Regions from separate parts of the Pedobacter sp. MR2016-19 genome, predicted to be linked through region 1. Evidence: riboswitches for the same ligand, from Rfam matches in the RefSeq annotation. Region 1 holds a riboswitch; each other region holds the start of a gene.

Region 1 (4,199 bases):
ACCAATTTCGTGTACCAAAATATCATAACTTCTTTTACAGATTTCCTTTCTACGCTCGTAATTATCGGCCTGTCCCTGCTCATCAAAAGCCATTACCACAACCGCGGCGCCGTATTGCATAATTTTGCGGGCACTTTCGCGGAATTTATCTTCTCCTTCTTTTAAGGAAATCGAGTTTACAATTCCTTTTCCCTGCAAACATTTTAAGCCATTTTCAATAACCGACCATTTAGATGAATCGACCATGATCGGCAATTTGGCAATATCTGGTTCAGACGCAATAAGGTTTAAGAATTTGGTCATTGCCGCTTCCGAATCCAGCATCCCTTCATCCATGTTTACGTCGATTACCTGTGCACCGCCTTCAACTTGCTGCAAAGCAACGGCTAATGCGGCTTCATAATCGCCACCCAAAATCAGTTTGGAGAATTTTGGAGATCCGGTAATATTGGTTCTTTCACCAATATTTACAAAAATACTATCTGGGGTGATGGTTACAGGCTCCAATCCGCTTAAACGCATGTATGGTTCAAGAACCGGTATTTTACGGGGCTCAGCTTTTCGGGCATTTTTAGCAATACAGCCAATATGATCTGGCGTGGTGCCACAACAACCTCCTACTATATTCACAAAACCGGAAGCAATAAAGTCATCAACCAGATGTGCGGTTTCATGCGGCTGCTCATCGTAAGCACCAAACTCATTTGGCAAACCCGCATTTGGATAGGCGGAAACATAGCAGCCTGCTTTTGCCGCTAACTCTTCAATGTGCGGACGCATTTCTTTGGCACCTAAAGCACAGTTAAAACCGATACTTAATGGTTTTGCATGCATTACAGAGTTCAAAAAAGCTTCGGCAGTTTGCCCCGAAAGTGTTCTACCGGAAGCATCGGTAATGGTACCAGAAATCATGATCTCCAGTTTACGCCCAATTACTTCTTCGTATTTTTTAATGGCTACAATAGCCACTTTAGCATTCAAGGTATCGAAAATGGTTTCGATTAATAATACATCAGAACCACCATCTACTAAACCACGTACCTGTTCATAATAAGCTGCTTCCAACTCATCGAAATAAACTGCCCTAAAACCAGGATCGTTAACATTTGGTGACATGGAAAGGGTGCGGTTAGTTGGGCCAATGGCACCGGCAACAAAACATTTACGGTCTGGATTTGCAGCCATGAACTCGTTAACAGCTTCTTTTGCCACGCGTGCACCTTCAAAACTCATTTCGTAAGAAAGGTCTTCCATCTGGTAATCGGCCATGGAAATGCGCTGCGTACTGAATGTATTAGTCTCAATAATATCGGCACCAGCGGCCAGGTACTCCAAGTGTATTGTTTTAATAATATCCGGACGTGTGATGTTGAGCAAATCGTTATTGCCTTTTACATCACAGGGATGGTTTTTAAATCGTTCCCCTCTAAAATCTTCTTCGGTTAAGGTATATCGCTGAATCATGGTGCCCATTGCACCGTCAATCACCAAAATACGTTTTTCTAATTCTTCTCTTATGCTCATTTGTTATAGTAGCAAGTGGTTAGTAGCAAGTATCAAGATTCCTGATATGCGTCCTAACCGCAGATAATAAGCATAGTACCTAACCAGATTTGATTGATACTTGATACTTTATACCTGATACTTAAATAGCTTATTTAAAAAGTTGGTACGTGAATCGTAATCCTAAACTTATCTGTTTCTGCTATTTGCAGAATAGAATTTAGCACCTTGTATGGTTACAGGTTGCTAAGACTTCGTTGGGTCTAATCCCTCCGTCTTTCTTAATAAGCATACAAAAATGCAACAAAGCAACATCAATTCCAAAATTTATCGCCTTGCTGCCAAATAAAATTACAAAGGCCGCGCAAAACTGCGCAGCCTTAAGAATATTGTTCTGTTAGTGATTACTTTCTGCTTCCGAAAATACGAAGTAAGAAAAGGAAGATATTTAAGAAATCCAGGTATAAAGACAACGCTGCTACAATTGCCATTTTTTTAGATTCAATCTGAAGAACCTGTTCGCCGCTAGCTTCGATCCCTTCCCCAATTCTTTTTATTTTTTGTACATCATAGGCTGTTAATGCCGTAAATATTGCAATACCAATAAATGCCATAAACAAACTGAATTGTTCGCTTTGAACAAACATATTAATTACACTGGCAATCACTAAACCAATTACGCCAACCATTAAAATCGGCCCAAATTTACTTAGATCAATATTGGTGGTGTAGCCCATGAATGCCATAATTCCAAATATTCCGGCAGCTCCTGCAAAACAGCTCACTACTGAACCTGAAGTATAGGTTAACAAGATAAAACTTAAACTCACTCCAGTCAATAATGAATAAAGGACAAAAACGCCAATTAATGCTGGCAATGATAATCTGCTTAAACCGAATCCCATTAATAAAACCAATCCGAGTGGTGCGAACATCGCTACATAACCGAAAATCGACATGCTCACTTTACCAGTTGCTGGATTAATATTTAAAAGGTATTGCATTAACTGCTCATTGGTGCCAAATAAATAAGCTGCTACAGTTGATAAACTCAACGCCACAAACATCCATAAGAAAACGTTTGCAAAGAATTTTTTAGAAACAGATTTTTCCTGTACAAAAACACTGTTGTCCTGATATTGATAATTTTGTTGTTCCATTTTAAATTTTGTGTATTTAACTATATAAAAATAAATATTTAGTTTAATCTTTTTGTCAGCAATTCTTCAACTTTTTTAAAGAACTGCAGTGGTTTTAATGTTCGCCAGGGCAAGTCATCAAATGCACCACCAAAGTTAATGTAATAATCGATGTTATTATCCCTAAACTCTGTGATTACATGATCCTGAAAATTCACCCCAACAATCCAGCCATCTTCTACTTCCTGAAACCATTCTTCGTAATAACTATCATCAGAGGCATGGAAATTCAGGACATTTTCACCGATTAGGATAAACTTATTAATGCCTTCATCCATCATCAGCTCTAAAATATCGCGCTTCATCAGCATAATATCGTTGTTAATAGCATCATTCCACTCGCCGATAAATTCGATAATGGCATAACTGCGGTCATAATCAGCATATAACACCTTCATGTATAACGTATTCGAACCAAACTCATCCCATTGTGGGTGCAGTAAAAAATTGTAAATCTGCTTATCGAAGTAAAGTTCTGAATATTCGGTATTGTAAAATGGCGAACGCTCATCTTCTGCCGAAATATAATCATCTCTCCACTGATAATAAGGCTCAATTTCGTGCATAATTTTCTAATTATTGAATGAGCGAGTTTTGAATGAGGGAATGATTAATGCTACTCTTACATGCTATCACTCACTAATTCTTTCATTCACTCAATCTATCCTTCTCTCATTTCTTAGTGCCCTGCTTCAACTGCTTTTCGCACACTTCCATAACGGGTTAACAACTCGGCGGCTTCATCATAACCAATATTCAGTTCGTCGGCCACCATTTGTGTACCTCGATCGACCAACTTATGGTTAGTTAACTGCATATCGACCATTTTATTTCCAACTACACGCCCCAGCTGAACCATAACAGTAGTGCTTAGCATATTTAATACCATTTTCTGCGCCGTACCGGATTTCATGCGGGTGGAGCCGGTAATAAATTCAGGGCCAACCACCACTTCAACCGGAAAATCCGATTCTGCAGCAATAGGTCCGCCTGCATTACAAACAATGCAGCCTGTTAAAATACCATGCTTACGTGCCGTGTTTAATCCACCGATTACATATGGCGTAGTACCTGACGCTGCCAGGCCAACTAAACAATCTTTTTCATTAATATCAAATTCCTTAAGATCTTTCCAGGCTTGTTCGGCATCATCTTCAGCAAATTCTACCGCTCTTCTAATCGCTGTATCTCCGCCGGCAATAATCCCTACAACCCAATCAAAAGGAACACCATAAGTAGGCGGGCATTCTGAAGCATCTACCACGCCTAAACGACCACTTGTACCTGCACCTATGTAAAAGAGACGGCCGCCCTTTTTCATTCGCCCGGCAATGGCCGATGTTAATTTTTCGATTTGAGGCAAAGATTTTTCGACTGCAAACGCTACCGTTTTATCTTCGTTATTAATGCCCTGCAAAACTTCTAACACCGACATCTGATCAATGTGGTCATAGTTAGATTCTTGCTCGGTAACTCTATTCATAAATTTAATTTTGA
Region 2 (4,199 bases), on a different contig from region 1:
TAAAACGCCCGGTAAGACTAACTATTTCTTCAACAGCGTATCAATCTCCGCATTAAATTCTTTCACAAATTCATCATAAAATTTACCGGTTGCCGGGCCATTAAAACCTGTATGGATCTGGGCTACATTTCCCTGTTTATCGATGATAATGGTTGTTGGGAAAGATAAAAATGAATCAAGCGCGGGTAACGATTCAGATACCACCTGTTTGTCCGCTGTACCTGCCAATACCTGGTCGTATTCGATACCAAAACGTTCTCTGAAACGGGTCATTACTTTCTTTGCATATTCAGGCTCGGTTGAACGCTCATAATGCAAAGCAATAATTTCTACACCGCGGTTTTTGTTCTTTTTGTACCATGGCGCCATAAAAGTAGCTTCGTCAACACAATTAGGGCACCAGCTACCAGTAATGGTTAAAATCACCACTTTGTTTTTATACTTTTCATCTTTTAGCGAAATCTTTTTTCCATTTAGATCAGGAAAGCTAAAATCAAGTGTTTTGTATCCTGATTTAAGATAAGTAAGCTTGTAAGGATCGGGGAGGGCTGCATCTTTATTTTTGGTTCCGGTAAAAGGCTGACTACCCCTTGCTCCTAAAACTTCACCCTTAATAGCACCATCTGCCTGGAAAGTTCCTTTGTAATAAGCAGGAGAGGAGCCGATAAAACTCGAAAGTTGAAATTCATTTCCTTCTACAACACCTTCCAGATAACGAGAATCGCCGGTTACGCGGAGAAAAGTACCCGTAAGTTTGTTCCCTGCTTGCTTAAATAAACCTACTGTTTTTTCTTCTTTACCATTTGGCGATGTAAAAATCACATCGTAACTACCAGAATAGTCTGCTGTAGCAGGTTTATCAGTTTTAAAACGGTAATTTTTGTGCTCGGCAATAATGACTAAAGGTTTACCAGCTTTATCCTGTTTTCTTAACGTACCCGTTAATTGATTGCCAACTATAGCAAATGCAAGCTCGTTATCAAACTGATCCAGTTTGACAAAAAGCGAGTCGGCAGTTTGTTTTACAGGACCACCTTCGAAACGCTCTTCAGCATTGCGGAAATATAATTTTTGCTGACCGTTTTTTTCGCTGATCTCGAAGTTGAAAGGGATTTCTAATCCTTCCTTTACTTTAGCTATTCCACGCCAGTTACCGGGAGCAACAAATGTTTTTTGGTTTTTCTCCTGAAGTTTTGCTGCCTGTTTTTTTACCAGGGCCGTTTGTTCCTGAGCATAGGTGAAGGTTATTGATATTGCCAGTACGGCTGTTAAAAGGGATTTAAGTTTCATTGGGACTGTGTTTGTCGACTAAATTACTAGACAAAGATATGGATGTATTGTCAAAGAAAAAATATTTCGATAAAAAAACTATAAAAACTATAGGATAAATGGAATTAATTATACCTTTGCCCAAGTTATTTTAAAATACTTATCAAGAAAGGCGGAGGGAATGGCCCTGTGAAACCTTAGCAACCATCTAATTTTTAGAAATGGTGCTAATTCCATCCCAGATGAATCTGGGGTAGTTAAGTCAGTTGTTTGCGCTATCCTAATATAAAATATATGGAGCACTTCTGGTTTAAGAGGTGCTTTTTTTTAGCCCTGAATGCCTTCTTGAAATTAAATTATGCATTAAATAAAATCATTCAAATGAGAAAAACAGACAAGCTAAAATCGCCTTATGTAAATCCTTATGTAAATCCTTGTGTAGACTCCCGAATGCGCTAGTCCTGTTAAAATTGCTCCGTTTTAACAGGCACTTTTGATCTAACCATCCCATTTTATTTTTTTATAAAACACGGTTATTAACCGTTAGGGATTCGTTTTGTCCAAAATTTATCTTTTAACCAATTTTTAAAACACACACATGATCAAATTTTTAAAATCAATGGCATTCATCTTACTGCTCTTTATTACGCAGCAGGTATTTGCTCAAAATGTCACCGTTACCGGAACGGTAAAGTCGGCAGATGGCGAGACACTGCCCGGCGTTTCTATATTTATCAAAGAAACCAGGCAAACTACCATTTCTGATGGGAAAGGTGTTTTTTCTATCAGTGCGCCTGATCAAGGTACTTTAGTATTTTCTTATATCGGTTTTAAAACCCAGGAAATACAAATCAATAAAAATGCCGGGCCGATTTCGGTCATTCTTCAATCAAGTGATAATGCGTTGGATGAAGTAGTGGTTACCGCCTTGGGAATTTCGAGGCAGAAAAAATCGCTCGGTTATGCAGTTCAGGAATTAAAAGGACAAGATCTGGCCGAAGCTAAAGAATCTAACCTGGTAAATGCACTGGCTGGAAAAATAGCCGGAGTTAGGGTAACGAACAGTCAGGGGAGCATGGGATCATCACGCGTAGTCATCAGAGGAGAAACATCTATAGCCGGAAATAACCAGCCATTATTTGTGGTTGATGGGATTCCGGTAGATAACTCTCAGTTGAATTCTGCAGGGGCAAGAGATTATGCGAATGCCATTTCAGATATCAATCCAGAGGATATAGAATCAATTAGTGTGCTAAAAGGACCAAATGCAGCGGCATTATATGGCTCCAGGGCTGCCGCAGGGGTGATCCTGATTAAAACCAAAACAGGTAAATCGAAAAAAGGATTGGGCATTGATATTAACTCCAATGCCGTTTTAGAAACATTGCTCACCCTGCCAGTTTATCAAAATGCTTTTGGTCAGGGATCAGAAGGGAAGTTCAGTTATGTGGATGGCGCAGGTAAAGGTATTAATGATGGGGTAGATGAGAGCTGGGGGCCAAAACTGGATGGAAGATTAATTCCGCAGTTTTTTTCAAAAGGAGTTGCGGTTCCATTTATAGCCCATCCGGATAACGTACGCGATTTCTTTCAAACCGGATATTCATTAAATAATGGGGTATCGGTCGCAGATGCAGGCGAAAGGTACGATTACCGCATCTCCTACAATAACCTGAAACAAGTAGGCATTGTGCCGAATTCCGGACAGGGTAAAAACTCATTTGTATTAAATACGTCACTAAAGATAACACCAAAACTAACCTTAACGGCTAATGCGAATTATAGCAAACTTAATTCAGATAATTTGCCTGGCACAGGAGGTTCACGTTCAACAAGTACCATGTTGCAGTTTACGTGGTTTGGCCGTCAGGTTGATATTAACCAGTTAAAAAACTATTTGGATGAAAATGGAAAAACGTTTAACTGGAATAACAGCTATTACAGCAATCCATATTGGATAGCTTACGAAAATACAGTTTCGCAGAACCGCAGTCGCATTATCGGTAGCTTAGCCCTTAATTATAAGATTATTGATGGCCTTGATTTCAATTTCAGATCGGGTACGGATTATTACAACGACAGGCGTAAAGTTAGAATCGCTTATGGTACGAACGGAACACCTTTTGGCTCTTACACAGAGAGTGCCTTTACGGTAAGCGAGAATAATACCGATGCAACCTTAAACTTTAACAAGCAGTTAAATGATGATTTTAGCTTAGAATTATTGGGTGGTGGTAACATCCGCAGGCAATATATTGAGCAGAATGATCAAAGTGCACCTAAACTAGCCATCGCAGGACTTTATACCCTTAAAAACTCTCGTGATCCCCTGATTTCATCTAATAATTTATCGCGTTTAAAATCATATAGTGTTTATGCATCAGGTCAGATCGGTTTCAGAAATTACCTTTTCGCCAACATCACGGCACGTAACGATTGGTCGTCTACCTTACCAGCACAGAACAGGTCTTATTTTTACCCGTCATTTAACGGAAGTTTTGTAGCAACCGAAGCCTTTGATATTAAAAGTGAAGCCCTTAATTATTTGAAAATACGTGGGGGCTGGTCTAAAGTAGGTAAAGATGCAGATCCTTATCGTTTGATCAATACTTATGCGTTTAGTGCGCCTTTTAACGCAAACCCTCAACTTACCACAAGTAATATCGACCTTAATCCTAACCTTAAACCAGAAACTACCACTTCAACAGAACTGGGTGTTGAGGCTGTTTTCTTTAACAAAAGGTTACGTTTAGATTTAAGTGCATACAATACCAATAGTTACAATCAGATTTTGGCAGCCGATGTAAGTCAAAGCACCGGATTTAGCTCAAAACTGCTTAATGCCGGAAAAATAAACAACAAGGGTATAGAAGCACAATTGGGCATCACCCCAATCAAAAAAACTTTTACATGGGATATTGATTTCAATT
Region 3 (4,199 bases), on a different contig from region 1:
TGCTGAAGCTGCTCATAAAGTGGCAAATAAAGTTCAGCTATTTGCACAGGCTACCAGTTTAGGTGGTGTAGAGAGTTTGATAGAACACCGTTATTCAGTAGAAGGACCGGATAGTAAAACGCCAAAAAATTTACTCCGTATTTCAGTAGGATTAGAGCATGTAGACGATATTATCGCCGATTTAGCGCAGGCGTTAGGTTAAAGTATAAAACCTATGAGGTCTTTAAGACCTTATAGGTTTCTAGTTATTTCGAACCTTTGTTGCTAAACCCGATTGCAGCGATATCCTTTTTGGCTGTCACCCTGAGCGAAGTCGAAGGGTAGCCAAAAAGATAAAGCGTAAAGCGGGACTGCAATCTCCTAAGGACTACAGTACCCTAATTTTCCAAAACTTACTTAGGATTACAAATCGTGGTCAACTTTAACGAATAGTTAGCCTCCAGTGGTTCGTTAGTTTGCGCTAAACGTTGAGAACCGGTATTGGCAGGACAAGCAATATCCCCTGCTGCATCATAAACCAATTTATTTCCATCTGCTAATAATCCTTTTGGTACATAAACCTGCACTTTGGTAATTGAATAACCAGAAGGAAAATAACGTACATAATAACCATCAGGGTGTTTCGTCCAGATGCCACTTGGCACATCACTTCTTGGTGGAGCCATCCCCGCTATAATAGCATATCTTTCCATGTCGGCATAAGTATAATTCCCAGACGACACCAGTTGACGGATATTATTTTCTGCTTCAAAAACAGCCCTCACACCTGAAGGTAACTGGTCCTTAGCTTTTTCCATTACATCGAAAGGTAAAATGCCTAAAGCGCCACCTTCCAATTGGGTAAGTTGTTTTGTCGTTAACAATTTCATTGCAGTTACTTTCACTTGTCCGTTAAAATCGGCAAATTTTGTTCTGGCAATAATGGTCCAAAGTAAGGCCTGGATATCATGCTGTTCTACTTCCGGATGTTTCTCTGCACTTTTCAATATCGCAACTACAATTTCTTCTTTCGAGCCCAAAACGGGGGCAAACATGTAACCATCGCCCTTTGATGGCGCGAAAGTTCCGGCTTTTAAACAGTAACTTTTATTCGTCATTTCGTACAATCCTTCGCAAAGAACAAAACCACCCTCAGGATTTTTCGGCAATAAATATAAAGGCTGTGCTATTAATTTTGAAGGATTAACAAAGTCGGGCATTTTTTCGCCTTCCCTGTTTACATCTTCAAAACTGGTGGTAATGGCAGCTGGCTGCTTTAAAAACCTGTCTACACCTAAAGCTTTAGCACCCTGCGCAGTGCCGACTTTTAATAATTTATCTTTTAAGCCTCCGAATTGGGCGTTTGCATTAGTTAAACACATCCCCGTGAATAGCAGGCCTAAGCCTAGAACTGTTATATTTTTCATCATAATTATATTTAGATAGGTCACACAAACTTAGAATTTTAAGTGTTAATTTTTATATTAAAAGTTTTAATTTGCCGCAATACAATAAAATACATTACTCATTCCCAAACGATTAACAAAAATTCAAAATTTTATTTTGTGTATTAAAATTAAATTCAGACATTTGAAATATTATTTGGTAGAAAGCTAAATAAAAGTCAATCTTCACAGGTTGATTTATAAAGAAGTGGCGAGAGACTGGCTCGATGACCCACTGGCAACCCTCAGAAAGAGAAGGTGCCAATTCCTGACCGGATAACATGGTGTTATCTGGAGATATAAATTAGAACTGATGAAAACATTAAATCTTCAATCGCTAAGCGAACCCAGTGCAAACCTTAAAAATTTAGAACAAACTTCTATTTCTACTTTTTTCAATAGTTGTGCAATTACTTGTATGTGCTGTTGCATACAGTAATCTAAAAAATCTTCCTTTTTTGTTTCTTTCAAACTGGAAGGTCCCGAAACATCGGGATACGCCCTGCTAGGTTTTAGAATCAACCTAAATCACTACGTCTCATCAATAAATAAAACAGAAATCATGTCAACATCATATAAATTTGAAACTTTACAATTACACGCTGGCCAGGAAATAGATCCAACAACAGGCTCGAGGGCTGTGCCGATTTACCAAACTACTTCTTACGGATTTAAAAACGCTGAGCATGGCGCCAACTTATTTGCTTTAAAAGAGTTTGGCAACATTTACACCAGGATCATGAATCCGACTAATGATGTTTTCGAAAAACGTATTGCAGCTTTAGAAGGTGGTGTAGCTGCTTTGGCGGTAGCTTCAGGACAGGCCGCACAGTTTATTGCATTGAATAACATTTTAGAAGCCGGCGATAGTATCGTTTCTTCTTCGCACATTTACGGTGGAACTTATAACCAGTTCAAAGTTGCTTTTAAACGTCTGGGTATCCATGTCGATTTTGCGAATCCAGATGTGCCTGAGGAATTTGAAGCTAAAATAACAGATAAAACCAAAGCCATTTATCTGGAAACCATCGGCAACCCGGCATTTAGTGTTCCTGATTTTGAGAAAATCGCTGCAATTGCAAAGAAATACGATCTACCTTTAGTTGTTGACAATACTTTCGGCGCAGGAGGTTATTTATTTAAGCCTTTAGAACATGGAGCAAACATTGTGGTAGAATCTGCAACAAAATGGATTGGCGGACATGGAACAAGCATTGGTGGTGTGATCATTGATGGCGGAAACTATAACTGGGGTAATGGTAAATTCCCTCAATTCTCTGAACCATCAGCAGGTTATCATGGTTTGGTTTTCAGCGATGTTTTCGGCATCGGTGGGCCATTTGGCAACATCCAGTTTATCATCCGTGCACGTGTGGAGGGATTAAGAGATCTTGGTCCTGCCCTATCCCCTTTTAATTCTTTCCTTTTATTGCAGGGCTTAGAAACCTTATCGCTCCGTGTACAACGCCACGTTGACAATGCCCTTGAACTGGCTACCTGGTTAGAAAACCATCCATTGGTTCAGGAAGTACAATATCCAGGATTAGCGAGCAGCAAATACAATAGCCTGGCAAAAAAATATTTAAGTAACGGTTTTGGCGCAGTTTTATCTTTCGAATTAAAAGGAAGTAAAGAAAATGCCACACAGGTTATAGATAATTTAAAACTGGTTTCTCACCTCGCAAACGTTGGCGATGCAAAAACGTTGATTATCCAGCCATCGGCAACCACACATCAACAATTGAGTGAAGATGAGCAATTAGCCGCAGGTGTAAAACCAAACGCATTACGGGTTTCAGTCGGTATTGAGCATATCGATGATATTAAGGCCGATTTCGAGCAGGCTTTTGCATCTATAAATGTTCAGATCCCTACAGAGAGTTTATCAGCCTAAGCCCGTTCATTTTCCGAATACAATAAAACAATGAGTACAGCATCAACGTATAATTACAATAAACAGTTCAAATTAGAGAGCGGAAAGAAAATCCGCAACCTGCAAATTGCTTATCAAACTTATGGCAAATTAAATGCAAATAAAGATAATGTAATTTGGGTTTGCCACGCACTGACTGCCAATGCTGATGTTTTTGAATGGTGGGAAGGTTTGTTCGGCCAAAATGCTTTGTTCAACCCGGAAGAGCATTATATCGTTTGTGCCAATGTTTTAGGCTCGCATTACGGCAGTACCAATCCATTAAGTACCAATCCGGTAACGGGCTTGCCTTATTACCTTTCGTTTCCGCAGTTTACGATCCGGGATTTAGTATCGGCCCACCAGTTATTAGCTGCACATTTAGGTATTGATTATATTAAATTATTAATCGGTGGCTCTTTAGGTGGGCAACAAGCTGTAGAATGGAGCATTTCGGAACCTAATAAAATTGAAAACCTGATTTTAATTGCGACTAATGCAGCGCATTCTCCATGGGGCATCGCGTTTAATGAAAGTCAGCGTTTGGCCATTACCACAGACAGAACTTTTTATGCCAACCAACCAAACGGTGGTAGCAAAGGTTTAAAAACCGCCCGTAGCATTGCACTTTTAAGCTATAGAACTTATAGTGCTTACGGCAGTACACAGTTAGAAAGTGTAAACGACAAGACAGACAATTTCAGATCTTCTTCTTATCAGAACTATCAGGGAGAAAAGCTGATCAACCGCTTTAACGCTTACAGTTATTATTATTTAACCAAGGCAATGGATAGCCACAATGTGGGCCGTAACCGCAAAAGTATTGCAGATGCACTAAAACTAATTACGGCAAATACTTTAGT

What was found. Region 1 has a riboswitch for S-adenosylmethionine ahead of metH (methionine synthase). Riboswitches for the same ligand answer to the same signal wherever they lie in the genome.
Region 2: another riboswitch for S-adenosylmethionine. It lies ahead of IM793_RS09835 (SusC/RagA family TonB-linked outer membrane protein); the one in region 1 lies ahead of metH (methionine synthase).
Region 3: another riboswitch for S-adenosylmethionine. It lies ahead of IM793_RS05820 (O-acetylhomoserine aminocarboxypropyltransferase/cysteine synthase family protein); the one in region 1 lies ahead of metH (methionine synthase).

The regions. Positions count from the first base shown of each region.
Region 1 is NZ_JADCNK010000006.1:156,957-161,155, forward strand. Features, by position in the region: gene metH (methionine synthase) at 1-1,524, opposite strand, end outside; SAM riboswitch class I at 1,690-1,794, opposite strand; gene IM793_RS10895 (Bax inhibitor-1/YccA family protein) at 1,908-2,663, opposite strand; gene IM793_RS10900 (hypothetical protein) at 2,702-3,268, opposite strand; gene murQ (N-acetylmuramic acid 6-phosphate etherase) at 3,382-4,185, opposite strand.
Region 2 is NZ_JADCNK010000005.1:224,209-228,407, reverse strand. Features, by position in the region: gene IM793_RS09840 (peroxiredoxin) at 22-1,290, opposite strand; SAM riboswitch class I at 1,427-1,533, shown strand; gene IM793_RS09835 (SusC/RagA family TonB-linked outer membrane protein) at 1,868-4,199, shown strand, end outside.
Region 3 is NZ_JADCNK010000003.1:240,190-244,388, reverse strand. Features, by position in the region: gene IM793_RS05830 (PLP-dependent aspartate aminotransferase family protein) at 1-202, shown strand, start outside; gene IM793_RS05825 (hypothetical protein) at 393-1,406, opposite strand; SAM riboswitch class I at 1,620-1,730, shown strand; gene IM793_RS05820 (O-acetylhomoserine aminocarboxypropyltransferase/cysteine synthase family protein) at 1,987-3,318, shown strand; gene metX (homoserine O-acetyltransferase) at 3,349-4,199, shown strand, end outside.